DNA from 3 places in the Desulfallas thermosapovorans DSM 6562 genome. Region 3 is predicted to be linked to each of the others. Evidence: riboswitches for the same ligand, from Rfam matches in the RefSeq annotation. Region 3 holds a riboswitch; each other region holds the start of a gene.

Region 1 (10,782 bases), on a different contig from region 3:
TCCTTCACCAGTTGCACATTATCCGGCGTTTCTTCCACCCAGAGCACGTAGGTCGGGTTTTTGCTGTCTCCCGACAGGTTGTTGGAGATACGAAAGCTGGCCAGGGATATGCCGGACAGTTCGCTGAGCAGGCTGCGCTTGGCGTTCAGGCTTTGGTATGCTCCCTCACCGCTGGCCGTGTCCACGGGTATCCTGGTTTTCTGGCGGGTGGCGTCCAGGCTGACCAGTGCGCTGCGCACCGTTGTCTCCAGGTATGGCGGGCATAACACCAGCAGTTCCCTGCCAAATTTCTCATAGTTGTTGGTTATTGTTTTTATCTCATCACCAAAATGGAACTGGGCTAATCTTTTTGCCGCGTAACCCGCGGTGATGTTTTTCAACTGGTAAACAAACACCTTTTGCTCAACCGAGGCCTGGCCATCAAGATCGTTCACCAGGGTTGTGATTTCCTCCCAGCGGGGGAATAGCTCGCTGTCGAACACCATGAGACGGTTATCCAACTGCACGTAGCGTTTTAGTTCAATGCCGATGCTTTTTAGCAGTTCCACGGCCCGGTCCGTGGGTATCTGGTGCAGGGTGAGGATTTTATAGTCCAGGGATAGCCGGCTGTCCTCGGTGTCCACGGTATAAATCAGTTCCCGTACCTTTTTCAACACCTGGGCGGTGCCCTGGACCCAGATCAATCTCTGGTTGGTATCCACGGTAATGCTGACTTGCTCCACACCCAAAGCACCAATAAGTTCCTTTATTGTCTCCGCCGGTACGTGATAGAGGCTAAACCTGGTCAGGATCATCTGGTCGAAAAAGTTTTGCTGCAGGACACCAGGGGTACCCACCACCATTATTTGACCGTTTTGCAAGTAGGTCAGCCCCTGGCCGCCAATAATCAGTTCCATGGCCTGCAGGAGGGTGATATTGTCCGCGCTGAAGTTAATTTCCACAGGTTCGGTGTCGACCAGTATAATATCCACGCCCATTTTTATGGCCAAGGCGGATAACACATCCCGGATGTCCACGCCCCTGAAATCCACAGATATCCTGTCATTGTTTATTTTATAGGTTGAGGATGCCGTTGCAGTAATACTGTCCCCGGCACCGTCAACAGTGCCTGTTCCGTCAGCCAGAACCGGGCAGGCAAAATACAGCAGAGAGGTAACCAGCACTGTTACAGATATTTTATTAATTAATTTCCTGCATTTATTAAAGCAATGATTACTGTAATGGTGTTTATTATCGTTCATTTCTCCCCACCTTCTTTATCCGCCAATTCCGGTGACCGGTTATCCCCCCGTCCATCAGTCTGGCGATCCCGGGCTATTGTCTCCCTGTCTGAATCCCAGGACGCCTGCACCGCCGGAGGTGTTTCCTCCGGCTCCGACGCTGTCCTGCTTTCCTCCCCGGTATCCTTTGCGGACCCCGGCCCGGTTTCCCCCTGATCCGTTTCCGCCTGACCGGTTGTTGATTGATAAGCCGGTGGTTGACTGGTATTTGATTGACTGGTTGTTTTTTTATCCGGGGTAGTTTTGGGAGTTAAATCCTTGACCCGCCCGTTAAATTCCAATTGCACTTTATGCACGCCGTTTTTTAAAATTACCGCACCGCTTTTTATTTCCTCCACCGTCCAGCCGCCTTCCATTTCATCCCCCGGGCCGACCACGTAGGCGTTAGTGCCCGATTCAATGATGGCCAGATTACCACCGCTGCCACCCGTTATGATCCCCTTGAGCATCATACCTCTACTGAAGGGATCCCGAATCTCCCGGTTGTCCTCCAACTTACGGCTGGTATCCGGTAAATATGTGCTGAGGGCTCCTGGTTCCGGACTGCTGGTAGTTTCGCCGCCGGTTTGCGGCTGAAGCTGCTCACCCTGGCTTTGTTTAATAAAGTCCTGGTTTAATTTAAAAAGTGCGGCCAGCACCATTAAACCCACCAAAAACAAAACGCCGGCGATGATGACTTGTTTTTTGTTGTTTAACACATATTGGGCTATTTGTTCCCGGTTAATGTTGATTTTAGCCATGGGCATCCCTGTAATGCTCCTTCCCCTTGCACAAGATGTTTACACCAAACCCCCTAATCAGCATAAAAGGCAGTGGCGGTTATATCCGCTCTGATAACGGGCGATAACTGATCACCCCCGCTCATGGTAAATTCCTCTATACGCAGTGCCCGGCCGCCGTTTTGCAGGTGGTTCAACATGTCCAACATACCGCGATAATTTGCCGTTAAGGCAATGTTAACAGGCATTTCCACATATTTATCCCGGGACACCCGCGCGCCAAATTGTACTTGCAACAAATTGCTGCCCGTGCTGGCGGCATAATTGCTGATATCATTGATTAACACATCCTCCCCGGGGGTTTCGGGAATGGCATTTTGGAGACCGGTCAGATAACGACGCATTTCAGAAGCCTGACTTTTCAGTGCCGTTAATTCCTGATAGGACATGCGGGTCCGGTTCAACAAAGCCCTCTCCCGGGCTATGTCCGCATACCCGGTTTTCAATGCGGACAGCTGGTTATATAGCAAAAACAACATCAAAACCATGGCGGCAGTTCCTAAAGCAATGGCCAGTGTTTCCTCCCGGGCGCGTTTTGGTTTGGTCACTGTCTCATCACCCTCCCCGGCTGTTTTTAGGCCCCGGGTCACCGGTATTTTGGACGGTCACCACCTGGGCTGTAATCTCGAACCGAATCACCGGCTCCCCGTGCAATTGCTCTCTAGAGGAAAACTGGCAGTTAACTCCGGCCAGTTCCGGCATTTGGCGTATTTGCTCCAGCCATTGGGTCACTGCGCCGTAGTCCAGGGCATATCCCCTGATGGTCAGCTCGCCGCCGGGCCTAGGTTCGGGCCGGGCAGTCCCGGCTCCGTCCTGGATGCCCTGTATATTTTGGGCCAAATTTTTAGCGTCCTCAACCAGCTTCTCCACAGACTGGCCGGCTGCCGTGCTGCTGTTTCCAGAAGCATGACCTTGCTTGTCATCGTTTTTGCCAGTAAAAGAAAGATCTGTCAGCCATACATTTAAAGGTATGTTAAGCCCTATATTTTCAAAAATAGACGCCCACCGCGGAGATACGCCAACAGCCTCCTTAATTAAATCTTCGGCCTGCCGCACCTGATTCTGCAGCTGGGCATACTGTTGCAAGGCGGGAAATTTGTTTTCCAGCTCCACGCGCTCCTGCTGCAGCCGGGCCAACTCCGCCTGTACCTGCAACGTGGCCAGCCAAAGGGCGCCGTAAACCACTATAAAAACTGCCAGCACGGCACCGGCCAGCGCCAGCGCAACACGTCTTTTTTGCTGGCGCTCCCTGTGGGCCCGTATTTCCGGGGGCAGTAAATTAATTCTGATATACAACCGCTAATCCTCCAGTCCACGCAGGGCCAGACCGATACAAACGGCAAAGTCCGGCCCATTGTACTGCATATCCACACCCTTACCCCGGGCTGAACCTTTGATATTGACCAGCGGGTCAACAATCTCCACCGGCACCTCTATTTCCGCCTGCAAAAATTCGGGCAGGCCCGCCACTCGCGCGCCCCGGCCGCTGACAATCACCCCATCCACCACCACTGTACCGGTCTGGGACATATAATAACCGATGGAAGAGCGTATTTCATTGGCCAGAGCCAATTCCCATTCGCCTGTGGCTCTGACAGGCCACTGTTCTGTGCCATGGGGTTCCCCGGTCACGGTCAATTTTATATTGGGTATCCCCCCATCTTGCTTGGCCGCAGCCGCCTGGCTCGCTGTTTCCAGCAGCTCGTCCAGCGGCCTGTCCAATTCCCGGGCGTAGGTTTTAAGGGAATGGGGTATTACCCGGGCAAAGCGGGGCACACCACCAGCCACCAGCTGCAGCATAGTGAGCCCGTTGGATATATCCACCAGCAGCAGCGACTCCTCTTCCAGCCGCCGGCCGGGTAGCGTACGCAAAAGAGCCAGTGCGGAGGTGTCCACCACCCGGGGCATTAAGGTCGCCCTTTGCAAGGCCTCCAGGCTTTTGTCCAGCAAATCCCGTCTGGCCGCCACCAGCAGTATTTGCAATTGCGGCCCGTGTTCACCTTCCACTTCACCCAGCACCGAGAAATCAAAAACCAGTTCTTCCAGGGGTATGGGGAAATATTCCCCGGCTTGAAAGCGCAGTGCCCGCTCCAATTTGTTATCGGGTATTTTAGGGAAGTTGGCCAGCCGCATCATCACACCCTGGTTGGATATACCCAGCACCACATCGCGACTGTTAATTCGGAATTTGCCCCATAACTCCTCCAGCGCGCGGGCAACCGCATCAACATCATTGACCACGCCTTCGGACACAGCGTCTTCCGGTATAGCTATTTCCCCCGCTGTCAACAGGGTAGGGGCATGTTTATCGCCACTTAAAGCTACGACCCGGACTACCCCCGTGTCCAGTTCCAAACCCACCGCGCCGGATGTCTTAAAAAATCCCATCGGCAGCCATCAACTCCCTTGTCAGACGTTAAAAACCCGTGGAGGTTATGGCGGTAAAAATAGGCAGGTAGATGGCAATTACCATACCGCCAATAATAGTGCCAACCACGATAAGCAGCACCGGCTCCAAAAGCGAAGTAAGCCCCTTGGTGGTGGTGGCCACTTCTTCTTCATAAAAATCGGCCACCTTGCCCAGTAGCCCGGACAACTCACCGGTTTCCTCACCTATGGCCACCATATTAACCAGCATGGGCGGGAAAAAACCACTTTTTGCAAGCAGCATGGCAATGCCCCGCCCTTCCTGGAGTCCCACCCCGGTTTGCTGCACCGCTTTGGTGATTTGCCTGCTGCCTGTAGCCGGGCCGGCCGTCTCCAACGCCTGTAAAACCGGGATCCCCCCGGCCAGCAGTGTGGACAGAGTACGGGAAAAATTGGCCACCGCCGCCTTCTTGAGCAGATCGCCAAACACAGGCAGCCGGAATTTAACCCGCTCCCACATGTTTTTACCCGCCTCGCTGGCCAGGTAAAAACGCAACCCCAGCACGGCGGCGATAAACAACAATATATGTATATACCAGTAGGCACGCAGGGAATTGCTCATGGCCATGACTATTAAGGTGGGCAGGGGAAGGGAGGTGCCGGGTGGGAAAAACCCAATGAAAATGGGCACCACAAACAACAACATGGCCAGCACGACAAAAAAGGCAAAAAGCACCACGACAGTGGGATAAAAGGTGGCGGCACGTATGTTATCCCGCAGTGTTTTATTACGTTCCAGTTGGTCGGCAAGACGCTTCAGCATTTCTTCCATGGCACCGCCCACTTCCCCGGCCCTGATCATGTCCACGAACATGGGAGAAAACACATTGGGGTACGCCCGCAGCGATTCGGACAAACTCATACCCCCCTCCACATTGCGCGCGATTTCGCCCACTATGCTGCGCAATGCGGGGTTGGTGCTTTGTTCCCTTAAAGTGTATAAACAGCGGGTTAGTGGTATACCGGCTGATATCATGGCCGCTAGCTGGCGGCTGAAAAAAGTTATATCCCTTATTTTTACTTTGCGCTGGCCGCTCAAAACCTTTTTTAAAGGAGATTCGGTAACCTCGGCCATATCAACAACGGTGTAGCCCATTTTACGGAGCCGGCCAATGGCTACCTGCTCATGCTCGGCCTCCAATTTGCCGTGTACCGGTACCCCGGCATTATCAAACGCCTCGTAAGCATACATGGGCATATTATCTTCCTTCCCTCCGTTGTGATCAAAATAACGCCGGAACAATCGCCGGGACCATCAACAATTAAAACGTAAAATTCTGTTGCTTGCGCAACGCCCTTTCCAGTTCCACCTTATCAACGGACCGTTCCAAAGCATTCTCCCTGGTGATGGCACCGGCCAAGCACAGATCGGCCAGGGCCTGGTCCATGGTCTGCATTCCCGCGCCGCGCCCGGTTTGCATGACGGTATATAGCTGGTGTTCTTTGGCCTCCCGGATTAAATTCCGCACCGCGGGATTGGTAAGCAGCAGTTCCACCGCCGCCACCCGCCCCCGGCCGTCTTTGCGGGGAATTAATTGCTGGGCCAGCACGGCCTGCAGGGAATCGGCCAGCTGCTGCCTGATCTGGCTGCGCATTCCTTCGGGGAAAACATCCACAATACGGTGCACGGCCAGGGCCGCCGTCTGAGTATGCAGGGTGGAAAACACCAGATGCCCGGTCTCGGCAGCGGTGAGGGCGATGGCAATACTTTCGGTATCACGCATTTCACCGATTAATATAACATCGGGATCGTGGCGCAGCACGTGTCTTAGCGCTGCAGCGAAGGATTTGGTATCGCTGCCCACCTCACGCTGCTTGATAATTGATTTTTTGTGGCTGTGCAGGTACTCTATGGGATCCTCCACCGTGACAATGTTTAAACTGCGCTGTTCGTTTATAGCATTGATCAGGGCGGCCAGGGTGGTGGATTTACCGCTGCCGGTGGGGCCGGTAACCAGTACCAGACCGCGGGGCAGCAGGGCCAAATCCGGCACCGCAGCCGGCAGTCCCAGCTCGTTTAGGCGGGGAATTTCAAAGGCCACCACCCGGAAATTAACGCCCAGGGAACCACGCTGCCACATGATGTTACCTCTAAACCGGCTGACTCCGGGCACGGAATGGCTAAAATCCAACTCCCGGGTTTGTTCCAGCAGGTCCCGTTGTTTGGGTTCCAGAATGGGATAGACCAATGCCTCAATATCCGAGGGCATTAGGCGTTCCATGGGTAATTTAACCAGTTCACCGTTCACACGTACCACCGGTGGCAGCCCCGCCGCCAGGTGCAGGTCGGAACCGTTCATTTTAACTGTTTGGATAAGTATATCCTTTAAGTCCATCATACTACCACCCGCATTATTTCTTCCAGTGTAGTGATACCCTCTCTGACTTTCGCCAGACCGTCCTGGCGCAGTGTAATCATACCCTCGGCAATGGCGGCTTTCCTGATTTCCCTGGATGGTTTTCGCTCCAGGGTCAGGTTTTGGATCGCTTCGCTGACAAAAAGCAGCTCGTAAATGCCGATTCTACCCCGGTACCCGGTATTACTGCAGCGCATACAGCCCACCGGGCGGTATAGCGTAACATGAGTTTCGTTTTCTTGAAAAGGGAAGTCGGGAAAATCGCTCATTTTATGCCGGGGCATGATATAAGGTTCCTTGCAGTTGGGACACAGTACCCGCGCCAAGCGCTGGGCCAGTACACAAAGCAGTGACGATGCCGTTAAAAAGGGTTCAATGCCCATCTCCGTCAGGCGGGTTATGGAACCCGGCGCGTCATTGGTATGCAAAGTGGAAAAAACCAGGTGTCCCGTAAGGGCCGATTCCACAGCCAGTTTGGCTGTTTCACGGTCCCTGATTTCACCCACCATAATGATATCCGGGTCACTGCGCAGTATGGAGCGCAAGCCCGATGCAAAGGTAAGGCCGGCCCGGACATTGATCTGCACCTGGTTGATGCCATCCATGCGGTATTCCACCGGGTCTTCCACGGTAATGATATTTTTCGTTGTTTTATCAAGGGTAGCTAGGCTGGCATAAAGCGTTGTGCTTTTACCGCTACCCGTGGGGCCGGTGACCAAAATGCAGCCATGGGGCCGGCTGATGGCTTCCCGGTATTTACTCAACACACCGGGGGTGATGCCCAGTTCACTGAGGGTGATAATACGGGATGAGCGGTTCAGCAGCCGCAGGGTCAACCGCTCGCCGTAACTGGCGGGCAGTGAGGCCACCCGCACATCAATGGTTTGGCCTTCAATTTTGAGGGACATGCGGCCGTCCTGGGGCAGCCGGCGCTCGGCAATGTTCATATTAGCCATGATCTTAAACCTTGACACCAGCGGGCCGTGCATTGTCCGGGGCAATTGCATGGTATCATGCAGCACACCGTCGATACGGAACCGCACCCGCAGGTGACTTTCGTACAATTCTATATGCACGTCACTGGCCTTGGCACCCACCGCCTGGGTTATGATCATATTGGCCAATTGTACCGCCGGTTTGTTCGCCGCATCTTCGGATTCAATGGTGATTTGCTCTTCGGCCTGGATATCATCCTTAACCTGCTCAAATTCCATATTGGCCCGGCTGTACTTTTCAATCATGGCGTCCAGTTCGGTATCCGGGGCCACCACCACTTTAATATCAAAGCCGGTGAGAATACGTATATCGTCAATGGCCATGATGTTATTGGGATGCTGCATGGCCACCACCAGTTTGTTATCGCTGAAGCTGATGGGCAGTGCCCTGTAGCGTTTTAATGCTTCCACCGGTAAGGTGGCCACGGCAGCGCTGTCAATGGTGGTGTTTTCCAGCGATATAAAGGGTACCCCGGAACGCCGGGCAATAACCCTGGCTATATCGTCTTCGTTACAAAAACCCAACCGCACCAGGGTTTTACCCAGAAAACCCTTTTCTTTTTTTTGCACTTCCAGCGCCTCGGCCAGCTGGGCTTCGGTGATTACCTTTTCTTTAACCAACCAGTTGCCGAGATAATTGTCTTTTGCCTTCATACCGCCCTACCTCTGCACGGCATTTAATGTAATGAGGTGTTCTCCTAAAACGGTAAAAAAAAGCGTGAATCGAATCGATTCCGCACATGGCTGCCCGGCCGCCATTGTGTAATGGATACACTTTAGGCCCGTGGCTTTGCGTATACTTCTTTCGAAGTACTTGCCTTTTTCATGCTTTAGTGTACTCTTTTGGACAAATTGTTAATATATATCTCAGATTATAAAAAAATTTACATTAAAAAACAATATATTCGAGCAAATATATTAAATGATATTTCTTACCAAATAAGGTTAATGTTTATTGTGCCCGGGCCGCGGCAATAGCCTGGCGGATGCGCTCTTCGGATGTGCGGCGGTGGATAACAGCCCGGCCCGTGTCCACCGGTATGATGAATGTTATGGCACCGCCAACTGTTTTCTTGTCACCGTACATGGCCGTGATAATATCCCGTGTAGCCAGACCAGGCGGTACAGTGGTGGGCAGGCCGGCTTTGTGCAGCAGGTTTTTAATTCTGCGGGCCGCTTCCCGTGATAACATGCCCAGATCCATCCCCAGGTGTATTGCCACCGCAGTGCCCATGGCCACGGCTTCACCGTGGCTGTAGCGGCCATAACCCGCCAGGGCTTCGATGGCATGCCCCACGGTGTGCCCGAGGTTCAATATGGCCCGGGTACCCTGTTCGGTTTCATCCTGTTCCACCACCCGGGCTTTATTGATACAGGACTGTTCAATGACATGGGCAAGCGCTCCGGGTTCCAGCGCCAGCACCTGGTGTATGTTGTCCTCCAGCCAGGTGAAAAATGAAGCATCACCAATAATGCCGTATTTGATCACCTCGGCCAACCCCGACCGCAATTCCCGCCGGGGGAGGGTATCCAGCGCGGCTGTATCCGAAACCACCAGCGCGGGCTGGTAAAAGGCACCGATAATGTTCTTACCCCGGGGATGGTTTACCGCCACTTTGCCCCCTACGCTGCTGTCCACCTGGGCCAGCAATGTGGTGGGCACCTGCACAAAGGGCACGCCCCGCATGTAGGTGGCGGCCACAAACCCGGCCAGGTCGCCCACCACCCCGCCGCCCAGCGCCACCACTGCCGAGCGCCGGTCCAGGCCGGCGGTAAAGGCACGGTCGTAAAGCAGTTCAGCACTGGACAGCGTTTTGTACTGCTCCCCGTCGGGTATGGCCACCTGAAAGACTTCCAGGCCCGCCTGAGCCAGACTGCCGGTCACCCGCCCGGCGTATATGGCACCCACCGTAGTGTTGGTAACCAGGAGCACTTTGCGGCCCACAGGCAGTTCGGCCAGCATATCACCAATGCGGTCCAGCAATCCGCTGCCGATGGCAATACGGTAGGAACGCCGGCCCAAGTTTATACGTACATTCTTCATGATATATATTCCTTTTGCTGTAAATAATTTATTATTTGATGCAGCACTTCATCAAAACCAAGCTCGCCGGTATCCACCGTAAACTCGGCCACTTCATAGGCACCGGCCCGCTCATGTAGTAACCTGACAATGTTTTCCCAAAGATCGCCCCGGCTCAGCAGCGGGCGGCGCTTTTTATTTTTCACCCGCTGAAAAATAACCTCGGGTGCAGCTGTTAAACAAATCAGCACGCCGTTTTGCCGTAGTATCTCCACGTTCTCCCGGTCCAGCACCGTACCGCCGCCCGTGGCCACTACCAGCCCCGCCCGGCGGGAAAGCTTGCGCACCAGTAGTTTTTCTTCCGAGCGAAACCTGATTTCCCCATCCTTGCGAAAAATTTGCTCCACAGTTTTACCTGTAATCTCTTCAATGGCACTGTCGGTATCGACAAATTTATAGCCCAGGCGCCTGGCCAGGTGCCTGCCCAGTGATGATTTACCGGTACCCATAAAGCCAATTAAAATAATATTTTTTTTCATTTGTAATCCTTTTCTAGAAACTTTTTGCATAATCGCGATACAGGGCCACTCTCTCTTTAATTTCCCCCATCGTATCTCCGCCGAATTTCTCCAACACCACCGCCGCCAGTTCCCAGGCCGTCACAGCCTCGCCCACCACACAGGCCGCCGGCACGGCACAGGTATCTGAGCGTTCCACTGACGCTTCGAAGGGTTGTTTGGTATGTATATCCACACTGCGCAGCGGCTTATACAGGGTGGGAATGGGTTTCATAGCCGCCCGCAGCAGTAGTATATCACCGTTGGACATACCGCCCTCGATACCCCCGGCGTTATTGGTCGACCGGTAAAAACCCCGGTCCGAACGGTAAAATATCTCGTCATGAATCTCCGATCCCCTGGC
Region 2 (10,782 bases), on a different contig from region 3:
CACCTATTTTGTGCAATAAATCCCTGATTGTTGCACCTGCCGGCAATTCCACCGGCAAAGGCTGACCAAACCCCACACCAGGCAAAAATTTCTCCAAGCCGCTGAACACCCGAACCTCAACCTGCAACATTCTCACCTCACATTGAACCAAACTTGCCCGGCAGCAACAAATCATAGTATATTTCGATAAAACAGGGTTTGTGCAGGAAAAACATCTCCCACAAACCCTGCTTGTTACATTATACTAAAAATCACAAGCTCCGTCCACTAATTCGACATATATCGAATGGCTTTTTATACTTGCCCCGCTCTTGTTAATTACCGGTCTTATGCACCGCCGGTTCTTTGCCTTTACCTGACCGGCCCAGCACCAGGGCTAACAAAATGCCTACCGCAAGGGTGGCCAGCATAGCCACGGTGCTATGCAGCACATACCAGGCCATTAAATACAACATGGCAATAACAATGGACATTAGCATCAGCGGAAAGGCCACCTTGAAAAATGCCATAAAAGTAATGGGCACGCCTCTTTTTTCCGCCATGCCTATGACCACCACATTGGCCGAGGCACCGATAATGGTACCATTACCCCCCAGGCAAGCCCCCAGCGACAAAGACCACCACAGGAAATTCAAATCGCTGATACCGCCCAGACGACCCATATCCTGGATTAATGGAATCATAGTGGCCACAAAGGGGATGTTATCCACAAAGGCCGAGGCAATGGCCGACAGCCACAAAATTAATAAACCGGCGGGCAACAATTCCCCACCTGTCACTTCCAGGGCAAAACTGGCAATGGCTTCAATAACCCCCACTTCTTCCAATGCACCCACCACGACAAACAGCCCGATAAAGAAGAATATAACTGGCCATTCAACAGCCTGGAAGGCATGTTCGGGGTCCATACGGGTCACCAAAAGCAGCAAAGCCGCACCGGTCAATGCAATTACCGAACTCTCCAAATGCACGAACTGGTGCAGTACAAAACCAGTGATCGTTATACCCAGTACAGTTAAACATTTCTTGAGCAGGACATGGTCCTTGATCTCGGCGTTTTCGTCCATAGCCATGATATTATTCATTAACTCCGGCCTCGTTGCCAATTGTTTACTGTATATCAATTTTAGTAAAAATATGGTTACAACATAGATTACCACCACCACAGGAGTTAAATTAATTATAAAGTCCATAAAACCAAGATGGGTGGCGCTGCCGATCATTATATTGGGAGGATCACCGATTAGAGTGGCGGTACCACCGATATTGGAAGCCATGATTTCCACAATCAGGTAAGGTATCACGTTAACTTGCAGTTGCCGGGCTATAGCAAAGGTCACCGGCACAATGAGCAGTACGGTGGTCACGTTGTCCAGTAAAGCGGATAGCACAGCGGTAATCAGAGCCAGGGAGGCCATAATCCGTACCGGTTCACCTTTGGCTCCCCTGGCGGCCTTGATGGCCAGGAATTCAAATACCCCGGTTTGCCTGGTGATGCCGACAATAATCATCATACCTATCAAAAGGCCGATGGTATTAAAGTCTACATAATGGACAGCGGCCTCTTCGCTGACAATACCCGCTAGAATAACCAGCGCCGCGCCGCAAAAGGCAGCTACAGCCCGGTGAATCTTTTCCGATACGATAAAGGCATATGTGATCAGGAAAACCGCTGTTGCAAATATAACCTGGTTATCTGCTTGCATAATCATCTCCCTCTATGACGGTATAGTGCTAGTAGTGACCAATTAATATAACAACAATACAACGCACCGGTTGGGTACAGGGGTACTATTGGAACACTATCAAAATCCTTTCATACCGGTCACCTCCCTCAATGCATAAAAGTAAAAAAAACAGGGGAGGTGGTCAAATAAAAATAAACTGACCACCCCCCCCAGCAGTCGAAACCGTTACAGCCTGGCAATCATAGGTATGTTAGTGATACCCTTAGACCCATAGCTTTAGCGTCCCTGGCTTTAACCAGGTTTGCCTAACCCGTGGAGAGTACTTATATCTAATTATTCCGTAAAGTAGTATATTCAAAATAATTATATAGTATATTTATTGACCGGGCAACCTCAATAACGGCCGTATAGCTCAATGGGCTCCCTGAAACAGACCGTTGCTCCCAATATCAGGCCTCTATGACTTTGTGATTTATTTTTCACTTACGTATGGCTATGCGCTCCACCGGTTTTGTGATGACAACTTTTATCACCAAGCTGCTTATTATTAGCGGTGCAGGATGCCACAGCATCACCAACTATTACTCTAAGCAAGTTGGGCCGGTCATACTCATTTTTACCGGCCCCGTAACCAACCCGGTCAATGGTCATGGCAGGCAGCCCCACCCGCCCCTCGGACAGCGTGGCCACCAGCGCGGCCCCGGTGGGGGTCACTGTTTCCATACGCACACCGGCATCATATACCGGCACACGGGCCCCCGTTAAAATTTCCAGCGTGGCCGGGGCGGGTGCCGGTATGATACCGTGCTGGCAGTGTATAAAGCCGGATCCCAGGGGCAGCGGTGATACAAATACTGCCTCGACCTCCAACAGGTGCAGTCCCAGCACCGTCCCCACCACATCGACAATGGCATCCACCGCACCCACCTCGTGAAAGTGAATTTTCTCAGGGGTGGTTCCGTGCACCCTGGCCTCGGCCCGGGCCAGGGTTTGAAATACCTGTTTGCTTTTATTCTTTACATTTTCCGGCAGTTCACTGGCAGCAATAATTTGTTCAATATCGGGCAGGTAACGTAAATGCTGTCCCCGGGTGGAGGTCTCCACCAGTATATTCTCGGCTGCAATACCTGCCCGGTGCACCTGTTCCCGGCGCAGCTCATAACCATCCAGCGCAAGCCCCGCCAATCCCTGGCACAGCCGGTCAAAATTTACCCCGGCGCCCACCAGTGCCCCCAGGCACATATCACCGCTAACACCGGAAAAACAATCAAAATACACTGTTTTCATTGTAAAAACCCCCCACATAAAGCCTTTCCCCGGCAACCCATTGTTTATAATAAAATTAGTTTGTACGGAAAACGAATTAAATCTAAAAAATACTATAACATTTTTCCAGCGGTTTATGAAAAATTTTCACACCGGTGGTCCAAAATAAACTATTCCCGCCAACTTGACAATCCCATTGGCACATTATACTATTTATTAGTTAAGATATATCTTTAAGTCACAGGAGCACCTCGTTTGTTGGGGTTTCACCTGTGCCACAATGGGGTATGCTAAATCCTTGAAGTTGCTCCTACAACTTCAAGGATTTTTAATTACCACTGCCTGACTCACAATTTTATAACTTTGCAACCTGTAAGTAAGAACTTGTTTGAAAAGTAGGCTTTAGTGCCAGGTGTTGAAAAATTTAATCTTTCAACACCTGGCACCGCGGGAGCACCGCAAAAGCCGGCCAGCGCGAAAGATTATAAGTGGCTCCCCCGGGCGAACTTTTCGAAAAGTCTCGGTAATATGAAACGATATTTTATATTATGACCCTGATTTCTAATATAACGCTAGGACGGTGTGCAAATGCAGTTTATTGATTTGACCCATACCATCGCGCCGGGCATGCCCGTATACCCGGGCACCGAACCACCCCGGATAACCGGGGCCTGCAGTATTGCCAAAGACGGTTTCAGGGAAAAGACATTGTTCATGTATTCTCACACCGGCACCCATATTGACGCCCCGGCCCACATACTGGAAGACGGCGCCACCCTGGACAGCCTGCCGGCGGCACATTTTTACGGCAGAGCCACCGTTCTGGATGTATCTCGACTTCCGGGACCGGAAATAACAAGGGAGTTAATCAGCCTCCCCCCCCGTGTAAACATAGATTTTGTTATTTTTTACACCGGGTGGTATCATAAGTGGGGTACACCCGCATTTTACACGGGTTTTCCGGTACCCTCCCCCCAAGCGGCCAACTACCTGGCGGGGCTTGGTATCAAAGGTGTGGGCACGGATGCCATTTCCATAGACCGGGCGGGAACCACGAATTTTATCATACATAAAATTTTCCTGCAAAAAAACATGATCATAATTGAAAACTTAGCCAACCTGGCCGGTTTGGCCGGTAAGATCTTTACCCTGTGCTGCTTTCCGTTGAAGATTGCAGATGCAGATGGCGCGCCGGTTCGGGCAGTGGCAATTTGTGATAACGGGGAACACCGGGCCAGCAACTGAACCAGGATAAGGCAATAAAACTTAAATACGGGGGAGATGTTGATGAGTTTACTGGAAAAAGATGAAAAACAGGGCAAGCGGATTATCATCACCGTTATCGGTCCCGACCGGGTAGGTATCATTGCCGGGGTCACCGGTATTCTGGCTAAATATAACTTTAACATACTGGATATCAGCCAGACCATCATGCAGGAATTTTTAGTAATGATGTTAATTGTAGACAGTGAAAACAGCACCATTGACCTGTCCGAGCTAAAGAATAATTTGGCTGATAAAGGAACCGAATTGGGTGTTCGTATCGACGCCCAGCATGAGGATGCTTTTAAATTTATGCACAGGCTTTAATAAGGGGGTCTTAGTTTGCTTACCATACAGGAAATCATGGAAACAATTACCATGGTCCAGGAGGAACACCTGGACATCCGCACCATCACCATGGGTATCAGCCTGCGGGACTGTGCCGATAACGACCCCCGGGCCGCCTGCCGTAAAATTTATGATAAAATCACCCGGCTGGCCGGTAACCTGGTGCCGGTGGGCGAGGCCATAGCCCGGGAATACGGCATACCCATAGTAAATAAACGCATATCGGTCACCCCCATCGCCCTGGTGGCCGAAGGCAGCCATACCGATGATTATTTGATCTTCGCCGAAACCCTGGACCGGGCAGCAGCCGAGGTGGGAGTAAACTTCATCGGCGGCTTTTCGGCGCTGGTACACAAAGGGATCACCGGTGGCGATAGAAAACTGCTGGATTCCATTCCTGCCGCCCTGGACACCACCGAGCGGGTATGTGCATCGGTGAACGTGGCCACCACCAAAGCGGGCATTAATATGGACGCCGTAGCTCTGATGGGACGGGTGATTAAAGAGGTAGCTTCGCGCACTGCCGACCGGGACGGGTTGGGCTGCGCCAAGCTGGTGGTTTTTGCCAACGTCCCCGAAGATAACCCCTTTATGGCCGGTGCTTTTCACGGCGTGGGAGAACCCGAATCAGTGATTAACGTTGGGGTAAGTGGCCCGGGGGTGGTAAAGCGGGCTGTAGAACGGGTTAAGGGCAGTGATTTCGGCACCCTGGCCGAAACCGTTAAAAAATCTGCTTTTAAAATAACCCGTATGGGTGAACTGGTGGGACGCTCCGCTGCCGCGCGGCTGAACGTGCCCTTTGGTATTGTGGACATCTCCCTGGCCCCCACTCCGGCGGTGGGTGACAGCGTGGCTGAAATATTGGAGGCCATGGGCCTGGAACGCTGCGGCACCCATGGCACCACGGCGGCTCTGGCTCTCTTAAACGACGCCGTGAAAAAGGGCGGGGCCATGGCCTCGTCATACGTGGGCGGGCTATCGGGCGCATTCATACCGGTCAGTGAGGACGCCGGCATGATCCGGGCGGTGGAGGAGGGGGCACTGCAACTGGATAAACTGGAGGCCATGACATGTGTTTGCTCGGTGGGACTGGACATGATTGCCGTGCCCGGAGATACGCCTGCGGAAACCATATCGGCCATTATTGCCGATGAAATGGCCATCGGCATGATCAACCAGAAAACCACCGCTGTGCGCATTATCCCCGCGCCCAATAAACAGGTGGGTGATCACGTGGAGTTCGGCGGCCTGTTGGGCCGGGCACCGGTGATGCCGGTGCATCGTTTTTCCGCCGCCGATTTCGTCCGGCGGGGCGGCCGCATACCCGCCCCCATCCACAGTTTAAGCAATTAGCCCACCATGTGAATCGTGGTTTATAACAAGCGCTTGGTGGTAAAATTGGTTCAAAGTCAGGCCGGTAAGATACCACCGTTTACAAACAGGCAGCGAGTTGATATATCAAAACAACCCGCTGCCTGTGTCATCTTGCCGTTTGCACCTCAATATCCCACCCGTCGGTAGTGAACAGCACAGCTCCGTCCCGGTCATTGCGAAAAATAACGGCACCGGTGCTGTTTAATGCTTCCAGTGTTTCCGGAGCAGGGTGACCGAAGCGATTATTTTTACCCACCTGGATGACGGCATACCCGGGTGCCACCGCTTCGAAAAATTCCGGCTCAAAAAAACGACTGCCGTGATGTGGGACTTTCAGCACATCGGCCTGCAGTCTCGCCCCGCTGCCCAATAAATCCCGCTGGGCTTCCTCCTCTATATCCCCGGTTAATAAAAAAGACACCTGTCCGTATTCCAGGCGCAGTACCAGGGAAGCATCATTTAATTCTTCCTCTGAAGCAGCGCTCAACTCCCTGGCCGGGGCCAGCACGGTCACTTCCACATCCTTGTCAATATGCAAAGCATGCCCGGCCCCCACCCGGTAAACCGGAATATTCAAGGGGGACACAATTTTCAGCAATGCCTCGTAACCAGGCGCACCGGACAGCACCAAAGCCCCGACGCTCAACTTTTCGGCCACGGGCGGCACTCCCCCCGCGTGATCACCATGGGGATGGGTGACCGCCAGCACGTCCAACTTGTCCATACCCAGGCGGTGCAGGTAGGGCACCACAATGGTCTCCCCCACCCCACGGCTGTCTTCCGGATCTCCCATCCGCCCGCCGGCGTCCACCAGCATGGTGCGGCCGCCGGGAAAGCGTACCAGTATACTGTCGCCCTGGCCCACATCAATGAAATGCACCTGCAGCCGCCCGCCAACGCCTCCCCAGGGCCAGAAAATAACCAGCAGCAAAAAAACTGCCAGCCCAACCGAGGCCATCCTTATCCGGCGGTTATGTGTACCAAGCCAACACAAGGGCGCAGGCAAATTTGGCGGCATTACCAGGCGACCACCAATCAATTCCGTTATTCCCACCAGGCCGGCATACCAGAACGCCACCGCATACCATGGGGGTGTAGCCACATGGGAATAACCGCCCGGTAGCAAGCTGATTAGGCGCGCCAAACCGGTAAAAAAGTCTATCAGTACCCCTGTGCCCGCATTTATGATGGCAGCGGCAGGCAAGAAAACAATGCCGCAGGCCGAACCCAGAAAACCCAGCAGCATAATCAGCCCCACCAGTGGCACCAGCAGCAAATTGGCCAGCGGGGCCACCGGGGTCACCAGATTGAAATAATATATTAATAAGGGCAGGGTAGCCAATTGAGCAGCAATGGTCACCCCAAGGGGTAGAGCCAGCCAGCGGGGCCACCCCCAACCTTTAACCAAGAACGCACTGATTTTTGGCATGAGGTATAATATGCCCCAGGTGGCGGTGAAGGACAATTGAAAGCCTATTTCATACAGGGCAGAAGGATCGAACAACAGGATAACCAGTGCCGCCAGGGCCAGGGTGCTGGGCCAGTCCCTTTCCCGGCCCAGGTATACCGCCATGAGCACCAGTAGGCCCATAATGCCGGCCCGCTGCACCGCCGGACCCATACCGGTCATTACAGCGTAAAAGACCAGCACCCCCAGGGCCAGGGCGGGCACGACCCGGCGCGGCAACCCCAGTGCTGTGGCCAGCAACAGTACCCCGGCCAGTACAAAGCCCACATGCAAACCACTCACACTGAGCACGTGGGCAACACCGGTTTGGCTAAAAACATCCTTAACGGACTGGTCAATGCCCCCGGTATTGCCAAATAACATCCCGGCCAGCACCGCCGCCTGCCCTTCGTTCAGGGTAAGACTCGCCACCCCGGTCAGCCTTTGTTTACCCTGTAAAGCCAGGCGGACCAAGGGATTCCCCCCGGTTCCAAGTATCTGGACACTGTCCGGTTTATCTACGTTCATTAAACAATAAATACCCCGCCGCGCCAGGTAGTTCCGGTAATTAAAGGCCCCGAAGTTACCGGGTTCCCCGGGCCGGTATAAAAACCCCTTCACCCGCAGGTAGTCGCCATAATTGCAACTGCTACCACCACCATATATTCTAACCAGCACCAATCCCCCGGCGTCCACCCGCTTATCGCCAAGCCAAACCGCCTCGGCTGCTACAATATAGGCGGTATAATTTTTACGCACATCGGGCTCACGGGCCACCATACCATCAACGCTCACAAAGTGGCCAGCAAAACGCTCGGGCCCGTCGGGACGCTGTATACTATCCAAGCCGGCCACAAACCAGCCCAATACAATGAATAATAGAATAATAAACCAGCGATTATCCCAGCGGTTAAAAATACAACCGGCCAGCACAACCACCATACATACCAGCGCCAGTAGCAAAAGCACTCCGGGCACAAATCCCCATGCTGCATTAAGCACGATACCTGTTATAAAACATATGGTTATCACCAGTAGGGGCCGGTTCATGGCGGCAGCTTTCCCTTCATAACTCCCCCCGCTTTTAAACCCGCGTTAAGATTAAGACAGCTTGAATTTGTGGACAAACTTTCCAGTATGACTAAAATAATAGCATTGTTTCAGGTAAAAACAACCCTGCCGGAGGTAAAAATATCACGCAATTGCATCAAATCTAACAGAACCCGTATCCCAGTACACTGTCAACCAACCATAATTACAAAAAAAATAGGAACAACAGCGTTGTTCCTGACAGGTGGTAGTTAAGTTTTACTCGGCGTCTTTAAACCGGATCATCGGGCATTTCTTGCAAACATCAATGCCGGGCCATTCCTGGCCGGGGGAGCCCACCATCGAGGGACCGCCGTATTTGGCAGTGCGGCGCAATAATTGACGGGCCAACAATCCAATATCACCGCCGGGTATAAAAAGGTTCACTTCGCCCCTTTCAGTTTTACCGGAAGTGTAACTACCGGCACACATGGTGTTCATATTGGGTTTTTGCTCATTGTAACAATAAACCATACCACCACACACCGCCGAATTAACGGTATGGTTGAATTGCAAGGTGGGTACTTTTTTGGCACCGATATAGTCGTTCATAATGTGATAGGCTTGCAATACATTGGTCACCATAAAAACAACATCCGGGTCCACTGGTGTTTTGCCCAGGGGAGCGGTCATAAACCCCTTCAACTTGCCTACAGGAAGCATTGGTTTGGCCAGCAGGCAATCTTTAGCATGATCCCAGTCCGCAGTATATTTTACATGACCGTCAACTTCCTCATCACTAGGAGCGCGTAAACCCAGGCAGGTTTTGGCGTTACCACACATTAAGTTGTCTCCGTTGGCTTTCACTATATAGTTGTTCATCCGGGAAGCCAGAGCGATTTGGCAAACGGTCATTTTGGGCCCGGGCAGCTTTTCAGCCTTAAAATTGTTATATTCCTCTTCATCCCAAAAAAATTTTACAGCTACCGGATGGTAATCAAGTTTATACAAATACTCCAGCGCATCGGCCATTTCAGCATAGGTCAGATCCTTTTTAGCAAGCTCCTCAACGTTTAACAACATAAATACCGCCCCCTTCTGTTTATTACTCTCGATTATCGTTTAAATAAACTTTTATTATAATTAACTTAACAGATATCCGACACTTTTCATGTCAGGGTAGCGACACTCAACATGTCTTTATAATGACAAAAAATATGTCCGCAATATGACATAATGAGCACAATCCCGCCACATAACAAAGAAGCCCCCAACTCCTACCAACACAGGGTTGACCGGAGCCAGGGGCTCTAATATGTAATTTAAGCCACAACAACGTCTAATTGACACAAATCAAGTTTTTCATTTGTTCGAAACGTTTTTCACCAATGCCGGAAACGTTCTGGATATCCTCAATGGTTAAAAAAGGGCCATGCTGGGTGCGGTAATCAATAATCCTCTGGGCCAGGGAAGGGCCAATACCGGGCAATTCCTCCAGCTGGGCCATGGAGGCAGTATTTATGTTGATACTCCCGGCACCATTGCCACCCGGAGAGACAACTCCTTCGGCAGTCAATGCGCCTTGCACCGCGCCCGGCAACTGCTGCCGGCTTATTTGCTCCACACTGTAAACGGTGATTTGCTTACCATCCTCAAGCGTCGCCGCCAGGTTCATATAATCAAGGGCTGAATTTTCCGTGGGACCCGCCATATTAACAGCATCCACCACCCGTGACCCGGTGGGCAGGCGATATACACCGGGTTTCTGCACCGCCCCGGCCACATGGACTATAACATGCTGTATTTCCTTTGTTTCACTGGACCGGGCCGTGGAGCCATTGCCGGGGTCACCATTTTCCACCGCACCGGGCACCAGGTTGTCAGTCACCAGCGGCCCGGCTGTTTGCATGCGGGCATATTTATGACCGGCGCCGAACAGTATCACCGCAGCCAGAATCAGCAGAACCCACTGGTGCCTTTTTTCCAACTGAAACATGGTCACCACCGCCAAATAGTATAATTTCACCGGGGAAATTCTACCTTTGCCGGTAAAAATCCTCTTATAAAGTTAAACTTTTCAAAAACAGGCAGTCTTCATTATTACCAGTTATTTATACAGACACGGCCGGTAATATTGGCACCATGGCCATGATCGCCACAGGAATAACCGAACACGCGGCGAAAATAATATAAAATTTCAAATATTACAAGAAAGGACGGAAAAACGAGATGGGTTTATTAAGATGCTTGTTATTCGTACCCGGCACCGATCGCAAAAAAATAAACAAGGCTTTCGCCCTAAACGCCGACGCCGTCATTATGGATTTAGAGGACGCAGTGGCCATAAGTGAAAAGCACACCGCCCGG
Region 3 (9,909 bases):
AAGATAGTGGACAAGGTGGCCGCACTGGTGAAAGAATTTGTTTCCCGGCAGGAGGCGGTAATTTTTATAATGGATGCCCACGCACCGGATGATCTGGAGTTCAAACGTTTCCCCGCCCACTGTATCAAGGACACCCCGGGTGCTGAAGTTATAGCCGAGCTGGTTGATTGTGCAGCGCCCGGGGAAACGGTTTATAAAGTGTACAAAAACCGGTATAGCGGTTTTTTCAATACCGGCCTGGAACAGATATTGAACGAGATTGAACCCGACGAAGTGCATGTTACCGGGGTTTGCACCAATATATGTGTGCTTTATACCGTGGAAGAGCTTTGCAACCGCGATTATCAGGTGGTGGTACACCGGGACGGGGTGGCCAGTTTCGACCAAGAGGCCCACCGGTGGGCACTGCAGCAGATGGAGTCAGTGTTGGGTGTTGATATAATATAAAAACCATGTAATTTTAGCATGCCTGCTGGTGGGGAAGCGAGGTAGTCGCCGGATCATGCCTTTTATTGACCTTGTTGTTTTTTCTTGGCTGCACAATATACTCCGTTACCCAGCGCGGCAGCTTTAAAGCAACCGTTGCAAGATATGCATTCCGCCCTGCTGTAGTCGCCGGATTTCCACCGGTTAATCAAATTCGGTTCCCTGATTAGCGGCCGGCTCATGGAGATATAATCTGCTGTTCCTTCTCCCAACAGGCGTTCAGCTACCTGAAATGAACGCATGCCGCCAACCAGTATTAGCGGAATATTAATGGCTTTCTTAAACCGGCGAGCCTCTTCCCGGAAATATGCCTCATCATCCCCGGTTTTTATCCCGTACCTGCTGGGGGAGAGTTTGGCATTGCTAAGCAGGCCACCGCTTAATTCAATCGCATCCAGCCCTAAATCAGCCAGCATACGCCCAACCTGAAGGGAGTCGTCCAGGGTAAGCCCGTTATCAACAAAATCACTGCAGTTCAACTTAATAAGAACCGGGTAGTTGTCACCGACAGCATCCCTGATAGCCTTATAAACTTGTCTATGGACCCGGGACCTGTTTTTGATGTCACCACCGTATTCGTCTTTACGTTGGTTGAAGTACGGGGATAGGAACTGGCTAAGCAGGTAGCCGTGGGCAGAATGTATTTGTACTCCATCAAAGCCGGCTTCCTTAGCCCTCCTTGCCCCGGCGGCAAAGGCGGTAGCCAAATTCTGTATTTCCTGCGCTGTTATTTCATGATATTCCTTCCCTGGCACCTCTGAAACAACCACCGGAGTCAATCCGGTAAGTTTTTTAGCTGCATATCTACCGGCATGGGCAAGCTGCAGCACTATTTTACCGCCGTAATCGTGCACCGCCCTGGTCATTTCCCGGAGTCCGGGAATAAGTTCATCCTTATGGACACCCAATTGCATCGGACCCGCCTGGCCTGCCGGCTCAACGTAGGCATGACTGGTAATAATTAAACCCACGCCGCCTCTGGCAAGGCTGGCCATGGTTTCAATCAATTTGGGCGTAACGGCCCCCTTATCGGTCGCCATTCCTTCCCATGTTGCCGATCGAACAAAGCGATTTCTTAGTAACATACCATTTATAGTTGATTGTTCAAACATTTTGTTCATTTTATTCCCTCCCGGTTCTGTTTCTACAGGCAGAAATTTAAATAGTATTAGCATAATCATTTTCTCAGCAAGATGGAAAATCCTTTACCATATAAACCCTCCCGGCAATTCAAATTCTTAATCATATAATAAACGTCAGTTGCTTTGCCGGCAATATCGAGCCAAAGGGACGTTTCGTTTGTCTTGCGTCATTCGAGGAAGATGTAAGAAAAGTGCAAGAAGCAACACGTGAATTTATTATTTACCCGGAGCGGCAACGCGACTCATTACTGAAGTCCATGGGTGGTCGCATTTTCCAAGTTTCTGGTGTTAGAATACATATTATAGAATACCAGGTAAATAATAAAGAATAAAATAATAAACTTGGGGAGTGGCTTATGCTTTTTACCAGGCAAAGGAATCCTGTTGAAAGTGAACAATCCAGAATAGGCGCCAGAGAAGCGCACGTATTTTGGAGATTGTTAAGTGATACTTATGTAACTATTGAACAAATCAATGTAGTCAAAAACTTTCTCCATGACAAGGATTTTATATTATACTTAAATAAGCTGGTTGCGGATTATGAGAAAGAAGCTAAGGAAATCGAAGGAGTTTTAGATAAACTATCTATACTTGGTCCTACCCCCAATGCTAAAAGTAAAAATGTTACTGGAAATTCAGAGATAGTCAGGGATAAAGAAATTGCCAAAAATTAACAAGGTAAGCTTTTTTGCAGTACCCGCATATATTGCCAGGATACGCCTGGCAATTCCTCTATTTTTCCATCTCGTTGCGAAATTCAGTCGGCCCCATAGTGTTGGTAATTTCAATTCTACGCTCCCCCACAATGACAACTACTCCGTCGTAAATTTTTTTAAGAATTTTTATCTCGGCAGATTCTGAATGCAAAATAGTTTTGGTGCCAATTTCCGAACCAGCTTCCTCCACTGTAATGGACCCTTTTGCATAAACCTTACCCCCCCGCATTACTCCACCGATAAAAACGTTTCTCCCTGCGGTAATATTTGTATTAAAACAACCCTGGCTGGAAACATATACATCGTTGGTGGCAGCTATCACACTGTTAAATGCATGGCCCACCTCTACATCGGCTGGAACATCCCCAAGCTGAGCAAAAAAATCTTTGGCCAATTCCACATAATCTATTAATAGTTGCAGTTTATGTTTGGTAAGGTTTCGAGGTGGAATTTGCTCTTTAATCATTTCCAACAGGACTTTGATTTCTGACGGCATATCCACGGGAGTGATCTCTAATATGTGAACGGTTTCCTTTAATAATTTTGGTATTCTATTAAACTTTTTTTCCATTAACAGCAAAACAATCTGGGGCAGCTGATTTTTAAACTCACTCAGCTTGGGGTTATCTAAAATCACACCGACTAAAGTGGACAGGCTTTTAAGGTCAGCATGCAGATTCTTGAGGGTGATGTAACAGTTCCCAATGTAATGACTGTCGCCTCCGGCTTGCACTATTGATCCAATGCACTTGTCCACCAGGACAGATTCCATGGCCATTACTTTAGCTCGGTTAACACTGCCCATGATCTGTATGTTTCCACCGGCCCTTACCGATACTCCATTGCAAACATCACCATAGACTTCAATATTGCCGCGAAAATTCTGGTTTCCGGTAGATAAATCAATATCACCATAATGTCTTAAATAAGGTTCTACGTAAAATAGCCGTACCTGGCCAATCCTTTTAACCATGGGGCGTCCGGACATATTGGCAAAGACCATGTTTCCCTCTACTCTTACACCCTTTCCAGCCCGCACAACCAGCTTCTTGGGTTCTTTCGGTAAAACTATGTCTCCAAATACCGATATTCCCGGCTGTCCCACCTTCCCCTCGCGTTTTACTGCAAGTAAGTTACCGGCATCCACCGAAGGTATAGACTTTTGATTGAAAAAATCAATTTTTTCATTATTCGAATACTGGTGTTTGATTACTTTCTCATGAAAAAGTACATCAACCACATCATCCTTAGAATCAGTGGGCGGGACACCGCTGGCAATAATATATTTACCATCTCGGGGGTTAGCTAAAAACTGCTGTATGGCCGGGTAGTCTACACCGTATTTTATCCCTGCATCTTCAATTCTGGTTAATATTTCATCCATACCAACGGGGCAATATTTTTTGGTAGTGGTAGTAGTTTTTAATTCTATATGCTGTTTAGGGGGTTGATCTATAAGTTTATACCTTGTTTCAACCTGTAATTGGACTGACATATATGCTATTAACCCATCTTTGGATATATCTATGGTTAGATGGAATGGTTTCTTCTTAACATGTAAATCAACATAAATATAATCGTGTTCGGATACCGCTGTTTTGCCATTAACCCTTTGGTGATTGACAAATAAATCCACGCCTTTTGTTGGTATAATACACGGTAAAACATTGATTCCGGGTAATCCCTCTACATAGATTTCGTTATCCTTTATCCATACTTTACCGGGGAGGAGCTGTGTATGTTCCGACGGTTTAAAGCAGGTGTTATAATCCGTCATGACATGTGCAGACATTTTGCTGTCTTTATCGCTACTGAGAATTCTATCTATTTCTTGATATAAATTGTTTTCTTCTGTAAATTGATCATTATTTTTTTCGCCGTTATGATTCTTTTTTAAAATTTGATCTATTATTTTTGATAGTATTTTTTCAGAGGCCAATACGAATCACTCCAAACATCAAATTGCCTATAAAGGTTTCCAAAAACTCATTACAGATAAAAACCATAGGTTAATCCATGATCAACCTATGGTTACTAAAATAACTTTAACTATATTTAAGCAACCTGGCAATCATAGCTTCAGTAAGCCTTAGACCCATGGCTTTGTGCCCCAGCCTTTCAACTGGTTTACCCGTTTTTTTATTTTTTCATTATGAAGAAAATGTTCTATCACAATTCTTACCATTAATACATAACATAAACTTGTCTACTAATTCCGGGTCGAACTGTATCCCTGCGCATTTTTTCAACTCCTTTAAGGCTTCCCCCTGGGTCATCGCTTTGCGGTAGGGGCGGTCACTGGTCATGGCATCAAAGGCGTCAGCAATGGCCAGTATGCGACATTCCAGCGGTATTTCCTCCCCTTTAAGGCCCAGAGGATAACCATTACCGTTCCACCATTCGTGATGTTTAAGTATCCAATCCGCAATATGATTTAAATCAGGAGCAGATTGTGCTATACGGTAACCGATCTCACAGTGCCTCTGCATCTCAGTATATTCTTCGGGTGTCAGCGGACCTTCCTTAAGGAGTATCCGATCCGGTATCCCCACTTTTCCTATATCATGAAACTGGGCTAAAAGCCGCAGGCTGGTGATTTTGTGTTCCGGTAAACCGATTTCTACAGCCAGGCGTGATACAAATGTTTGCAGCCGGTCCGCATGCCCCTCGGTGATATAGTCCCTGGCTTCAAGTGCTTTCATAAGTGCGTTGACAATGGCACTGCGGGAACTTTGGCTGTGGTATAGTTTTTGCCTGTACATGTTGTTATCTGCTTCTTTGAAAAGATCGTTCAAGTTTAATTCCGCTTCATGGCTTATCGCAAACCCCATTGACATGCTTAAATGACGTTCTTGATTATACTTATTGTGTTTTTCAATGGCTTTTTCTATCCTTGAAATGGTATTTTTTATGTTTTGTTCCGTACAATGGGGCAATAATACGGCGAACTCGTCACCACCGATTCTGGCTATAATATCCTCCTTGCGAAAAGAATTTTTCAGCACGCCGGCGGCAGATTTAAGAATTTTATCGCCGGCTTTATGTCCCAACGTATCATTAAAAAGTTTTAGACCGTCCACATCACACAATATAATACCCACCGGGGAAATTTTTTCTTTTTCAAGGCGCTGCATTTCTTGTTCGAAATAGCTGCGGTTGTATAAGCCGGTTAGGGCATCATGCAAGCTAACGTATGCAAGCTTCCTTTCATTTTCTTTGCGGGTAGTGATATTCAACATAGAGGCTACGCTTTGATTTGTTTCCGGAATCATGTCAACGCTCATTAAAATATCCTTGACCATGCCATACCTGTTAACAAACTTAAATTCATAATTGTTGGGTGCCGAACCAGGGTCAACTCTTCGCATTATATGGTATTTATACATCCTCTGTAAATCGTCCGGCTTAACAAAATCCATCCATTTTTTGGTGCCTTCCAGTTCCGCTTTGGAATAACCGGAAAGTTTTTCAAATTCCTTATTGGCCAGTGATATTGTACCGTCCCCTTCAATAATTATTTTGGCACTGGCCGTCGTTTCAAAAATAGCCCGGTACATGTTTTCAGACTTGCAAAGGGCTTCCTCTGCCAGTTTGCGTTCTGTTATGTCTCGAATAATGCTCAATAGCACCTGTTCACTCCCTATAACCACACCCCTGGAACTGACTTCAACGGCGAAAACGCTTCCATCTTTGCGCTTGTGCTGGGTTTCAAATAATATTCCGGATGTTCTCGCCTTCTCCATTTGACTGTTTATTAGAGATACGTTTTGGTCGGCGCGCAAGTCGTAAATGCTTGTATGCAGCAGTTCTTCTTTTGTATAACCGTAAGCTTGGACAGCGGCTTCGTTGGCTTCGATTATAAGCCCGTCAGTTCGGACAAACAGGATAATATCCCTGGCGGATTGGAATAATATTTGATATTTCTTCAATAATTTTTCATTTTGTTTTTGTTTGGTAACGTCTCTAAAAACCAGAATAGCACCCACGATCTTGCCGGTGTTATCTTTAATCGGCGCAGCACTGTCGGCAATAGGTGTACGTGTTCCGCTCCGGGCGATTAATGCCGTGTGGTTCGCTAAAGCCATAATTTGGCCGGTATCCAAAGCTTTGTATACCGGGTTGGTTACAGGTTCGCCGGTTTCCTCGTGAACAATTTCGAAAACCTCTTCAACCGGCTGGCCCAGGGCTTCCGTTTCACTGTAACCGGTGAGGGTTTCGGCCACCGGGTTAAGCAATGTTACCCGTCCCTCGCGGTTTACGGCCATAACGCCGTCGCCGATACTGTTGAGGGTAATGGTAAGTCGTTCTTTTTCTTGAAAAAGATTTTCTTCAACTTGTTTGCGTTTGCTTATGTCCTTGTAATCTACAACAATACCGGTTAACTGGCCGTCAGGCGAGTGAAAGGGATTTGCGGTGATAATAAGTTTTAATAACTTGCCGTCGCGGCGTCGTTTCATCACCTCATGTCGTATAGTTCCTTCTCCGCTTAATATGCGCATAAGTGTACACTCAGGGGTACCGCATTTGCTTCCGGAGAAAACTTCATAACATTTCCTGCCTATGGCGTCTTCTTGTTTTATTCCGGTTAATGAAGTAAATGTAGCATTAACTTTCAATACATTGAAGTCTTTATCGATTATCCACATGCCGTCCCCTGCAGTGTTAAATATCCTGTAAAGTTCATCATAAGAAGCTTGTAATAAATTCTCGGTCCTTTTGCGCTCTGTTATATCGTTCATGATAATTATTGTACCGGTGAATTTACCGCTGACGTCAAGCATTCTCTTCATTTTTATTTCAAAGAACAATATACCTTCAGAGGTACCGAGCCTCTTTTCAAATAACATTTGGGGCTTGTCGCCGGCGGCAAAACAATTTAGTTCATCAGCCAGCCATGGTAATGCTTCCGGAACTTGTTTTGGATTATAATAATTAGCTCCGGGGGTATGCGAGTTATTAAAAAGAACCGATGCAAAATAATTCATATAGTCAATTTGGTTATTTTTATCTAATAGAAAAATGGGACTGGGTATGCTTTCACAGAGGGTAAGATATTTGTTCTTTTCATTAACAATTAACCGGTTACCCTCTTGTAAGTCTCCAAGTATATTGTTGTTGTCATTTTCTCCGGCCCATTCCGAGCAGATGCCTATTTCTATGCGATCGAAGATTCTATTGATGAATAAAAGGTAATATTGTGCTATTTTTTGCTCAAATTTCGTTTCTATTATCAAGTCCAGGTAACTTTGCCGGTAACATTTGAATAAACCAAGAAACATGGCCAGGGTTACACCGCGCATACGGTGTTTTTTAGCCTGTAAAATGCCATATGCTGCAACGGGATCTCCGGCATAATCATGGTCCGGTTCCAGTTCCAATGGGGAGTCGTAGTGATGTAAGACTGATATAATTGTATCTGTCAGGCTGGCAATGGATACACGCCAGGCTTCCTTCAATGTTGAAGTATACTTGGTGTAATTTCGAGCTTTAGCATAGTAAATTAACCTGTTAACCAACCAGTCTTCATTACTAAGTATGAGATTAGACAAGTTTTTCAAATTTGAAAACCACCTTATTTGCGTGATTTATCAGGCTTTGAAGAACTGTTTCCTCTAATAAAGGTATAAAAAATAGCCACTTCGAAGCTGCGCATGGGTTAAGTGACTGTTCGTTCTGTAGAATAAAAAATGCGTTATATACCGAAGTATTTCGACATCTTCTTGCTGATTATGCTTTTTTGGAGCATAATAGTACTTTTATTGTATACCATATTACCATAAACTTGTTTTTTGCTAAACACGATTTTTAATATTTATGGATATAAATATATATTTAACCCGTGCATTTTAATCATGCAAGTGTTTTTCCCACGAAAGGAAAATAAGGCCCTTTGATAATCATAAACGGGTGGTGCGGTCAAAAAATCCGGGTTAATGCCTGAAAAGTGCGCGGGATGCCGGCTATGCACAATTGTATATCCGGTGGGAGTAATCCCTTAGCTGCTCTTTTCCTCTTTTCCCTCTGTTGCCTTCGCAACTGTTTCCTTATCAGGCGAAGGTTTTGGTGTTCTTAAATATCTTGCCCCGGTCCAAATCAGCACAGCGGCGAAGATGATGCGCAATACCCCTTCAGGCAGTATATGGGCAAGGGAGCCACCTAGATACGTGCCCAGTAGAATGCCGGGGATTAATCCAGGAAGTATACTTGTGTTGACGTTTCCCAGGCGCCAGTGAGTATAAGCCCCAACCAACCCCACCGGGACCATGGCCAGCAGGGACACGCCCTGGGCGGCGTGCTGGGTGAAACCGGTGAGCAGCACCATTGCAGGTACCATGATCGTACCTCCTCCGACCCCCATCATACCGGAGAGGAAGCCGGTGAAGATCCCTGTTAATAAGAGAACCGATATTTTCAGCCATCCCGTGGCGGGCTCTTCAACATGGTACAGGTAGGGCTTCAGAAGCAGGAGCAGTGAGACCAGGATTAGAAATCCGCCGAAGGATTTCTTAAGCTTATATTCCGGAAGGGCATTGGCATAGCGTGCGCCCGCCCTGGCGGTAAAAATAGCGGTGGATGCCAAAATCAACGAGGCAAGTAAATCCACCGCACCATTTATGGCATAAGTGAATGCTCCTGATATTCCCGTAAATACCAGCGCCACAAGACTTGTGCCGTGAGCCTTGTGCTGGCTCATTTTTAAGATACCCACCATCAGGGGGATCATGATTACTCCGCCGCCGAGGCCCACAAGCCCTCCGAAGAACCCCGCGGCCAGACCTATGAACAAGTTTATCATCTGCTACCTCTACAACAATAAGTCTTATTAGGTTTGCTTAACCTATGGAATACATTTTTTAACAGAATATAGATTAATGCTGCAGTTGTCAAACCGGCTAAAGACGCTGCGTATTGCGACGGCAAAAATATTTCTATTACAACTGCCATACCAACTGCAATGAGGGCGGAAAAATTAACGGCAACTGCGGATTTTTCATTGCCCATAACAAAACCCACCATTAACAGTTCGGCCAGCACTACCCCCAGCAGTGGAGAAAAAATATAAGAGAGTAAGGTCAGCCACGACTCTAGATGATTAACAATTCCGGTCAATGCCAGGCCTGTCCCCAGGATACCGCAAATAAACGTACTTTTCCAGCGTTTTAACCGTGGGAATATATTAAGTAAGGCCATGCCGGAGGAATAAAGAAGATTATGGTTGGTTGTCCAGTTGGCAAACAAGATAAAAAACAGTGCCGGTATGCCCATACCTAAATTTTGGACTACCACAACAGGATTCCAGTCGCCCGTGGCGATCACAGAATACATACCTAGCAGCCTGTCTGAGTATTAACATAATCAAGGAAAATTAGATACTATTAGCAGGGCAATTGGTACAAGTTGTCGAAATATACAATATTATGATCAAAGGATATAAGCCATACAACCCAAATCAAATATATTTATTTCCGCCCGCGCCACAGGATTGGTTACCCAAGGAACATCTTGTTTATTTTATCAGTGATCTTGTTGACCACTTGGATCTAACGGTTATCCACAAGGTATAC

What was found. A riboswitch is a leader RNA that binds a small molecule or an ion and turns the genes downstream of it on or off. The one in region 3 is predicted to bind cyclic di-GMP.
Region 1: linked by a shared signal. The riboswitch ahead of LX24_RS08895 (GspE/PulE family protein) and the one ahead of LX24_RS12165 (DUF342 domain-containing protein) in region 3 are both predicted to bind cyclic di-GMP.
Region 2: linked by a shared signal. The riboswitch ahead of LX24_RS02040 (ArsB/NhaD family transporter) and the one ahead of LX24_RS12165 (DUF342 domain-containing protein) in region 3 are both predicted to bind cyclic di-GMP.

Annotation. Positions count from the first base shown of each region.
Region 1 covers NZ_VNHM01000009.1:10,506-21,287, forward strand. Annotated here, with positions in the region: gene LX24_RS08860 (energy transducer TonB) at 1-1,241, opposite strand, end outside; gene LX24_RS08865 (hypothetical protein) at 1,238-2,026, opposite strand; gene pilO (type 4a pilus biogenesis protein PilO) at 2,074-2,607, opposite strand; gene LX24_RS08875 (PilN domain-containing protein) at 2,615-3,355, opposite strand; gene pilM (type IV pilus biogenesis protein PilM) at 3,359-4,447, opposite strand; gene LX24_RS08885 (type II secretion system F family protein) at 4,476-5,684, opposite strand; gene LX24_RS08890 (type IV pilus twitching motility protein PilT) at 5,749-6,825, opposite strand; gene LX24_RS08895 (GspE/PulE family protein) at 6,822-8,492, opposite strand; cyclic di-GMP riboswitch class I at 8,578-8,667, opposite strand; gene aroB (3-dehydroquinate synthase) at 8,791-9,882, opposite strand; gene LX24_RS08905 (shikimate kinase) at 9,879-10,400, opposite strand; gene aroC (chorismate synthase) at 10,414-10,782, opposite strand, start outside.
Region 2 covers NZ_VNHM01000002.1:42,398-53,179, reverse strand. Annotated here, with positions in the region: gene LX24_RS02045 (MoaD/ThiS family protein) at 1-130, opposite strand, end outside; gene LX24_RS02040 (ArsB/NhaD family transporter) at 315-1,706, opposite strand; cyclic di-GMP riboswitch class I at 1,912-2,004, opposite strand; gene larC (nickel pincer cofactor biosynthesis protein LarC) at 2,172-2,975, opposite strand; gene LX24_RS02030 (cyclase family protein) at 3,543-4,199, shown strand; gene LX24_RS02025 (ACT domain-containing protein) at 4,242-4,544, shown strand; gene LX24_RS02020 (PFL family protein) at 4,560-5,918, shown strand; gene LX24_RS02015 (DNA internalization-related competence protein ComEC/Rec2) at 6,046-8,436, opposite strand; gene LX24_RS02010 (DUF169 domain-containing protein) at 8,695-9,498, opposite strand; gene LX24_RS02005 (ComEA family DNA-binding protein) at 9,755-10,441, opposite strand; gene LX24_RS02000 (HpcH/HpaI aldolase/citrate lyase family protein) at 10,645-10,782, shown strand, end outside.
Region 3 covers NZ_VNHM01000015.1:63,701-73,609, forward strand. Annotated here, with positions in the region: gene LX24_RS12150 (cysteine hydrolase family protein) at 1-447, shown strand, start outside; gene LX24_RS12155 (NADH:flavin oxidoreductase) at 510-1,607, opposite strand; gene LX24_RS12160 (hypothetical protein) at 1,985-2,302, shown strand; gene LX24_RS12165 (DUF342 domain-containing protein) at 2,361-4,283, opposite strand; cyclic di-GMP riboswitch class I at 4,400-4,486, opposite strand; gene LX24_RS12170 (PAS domain S-box protein) at 4,495-7,902, opposite strand; gene LX24_RS12175 (sulfite exporter TauE/SafE family protein) at 8,340-9,140, opposite strand; gene LX24_RS12180 (cytosine permease) at 9,137-9,661, opposite strand; partial or broken gene LX24_RS15375 (transposase) at 9,763-9,909, shown strand, end outside.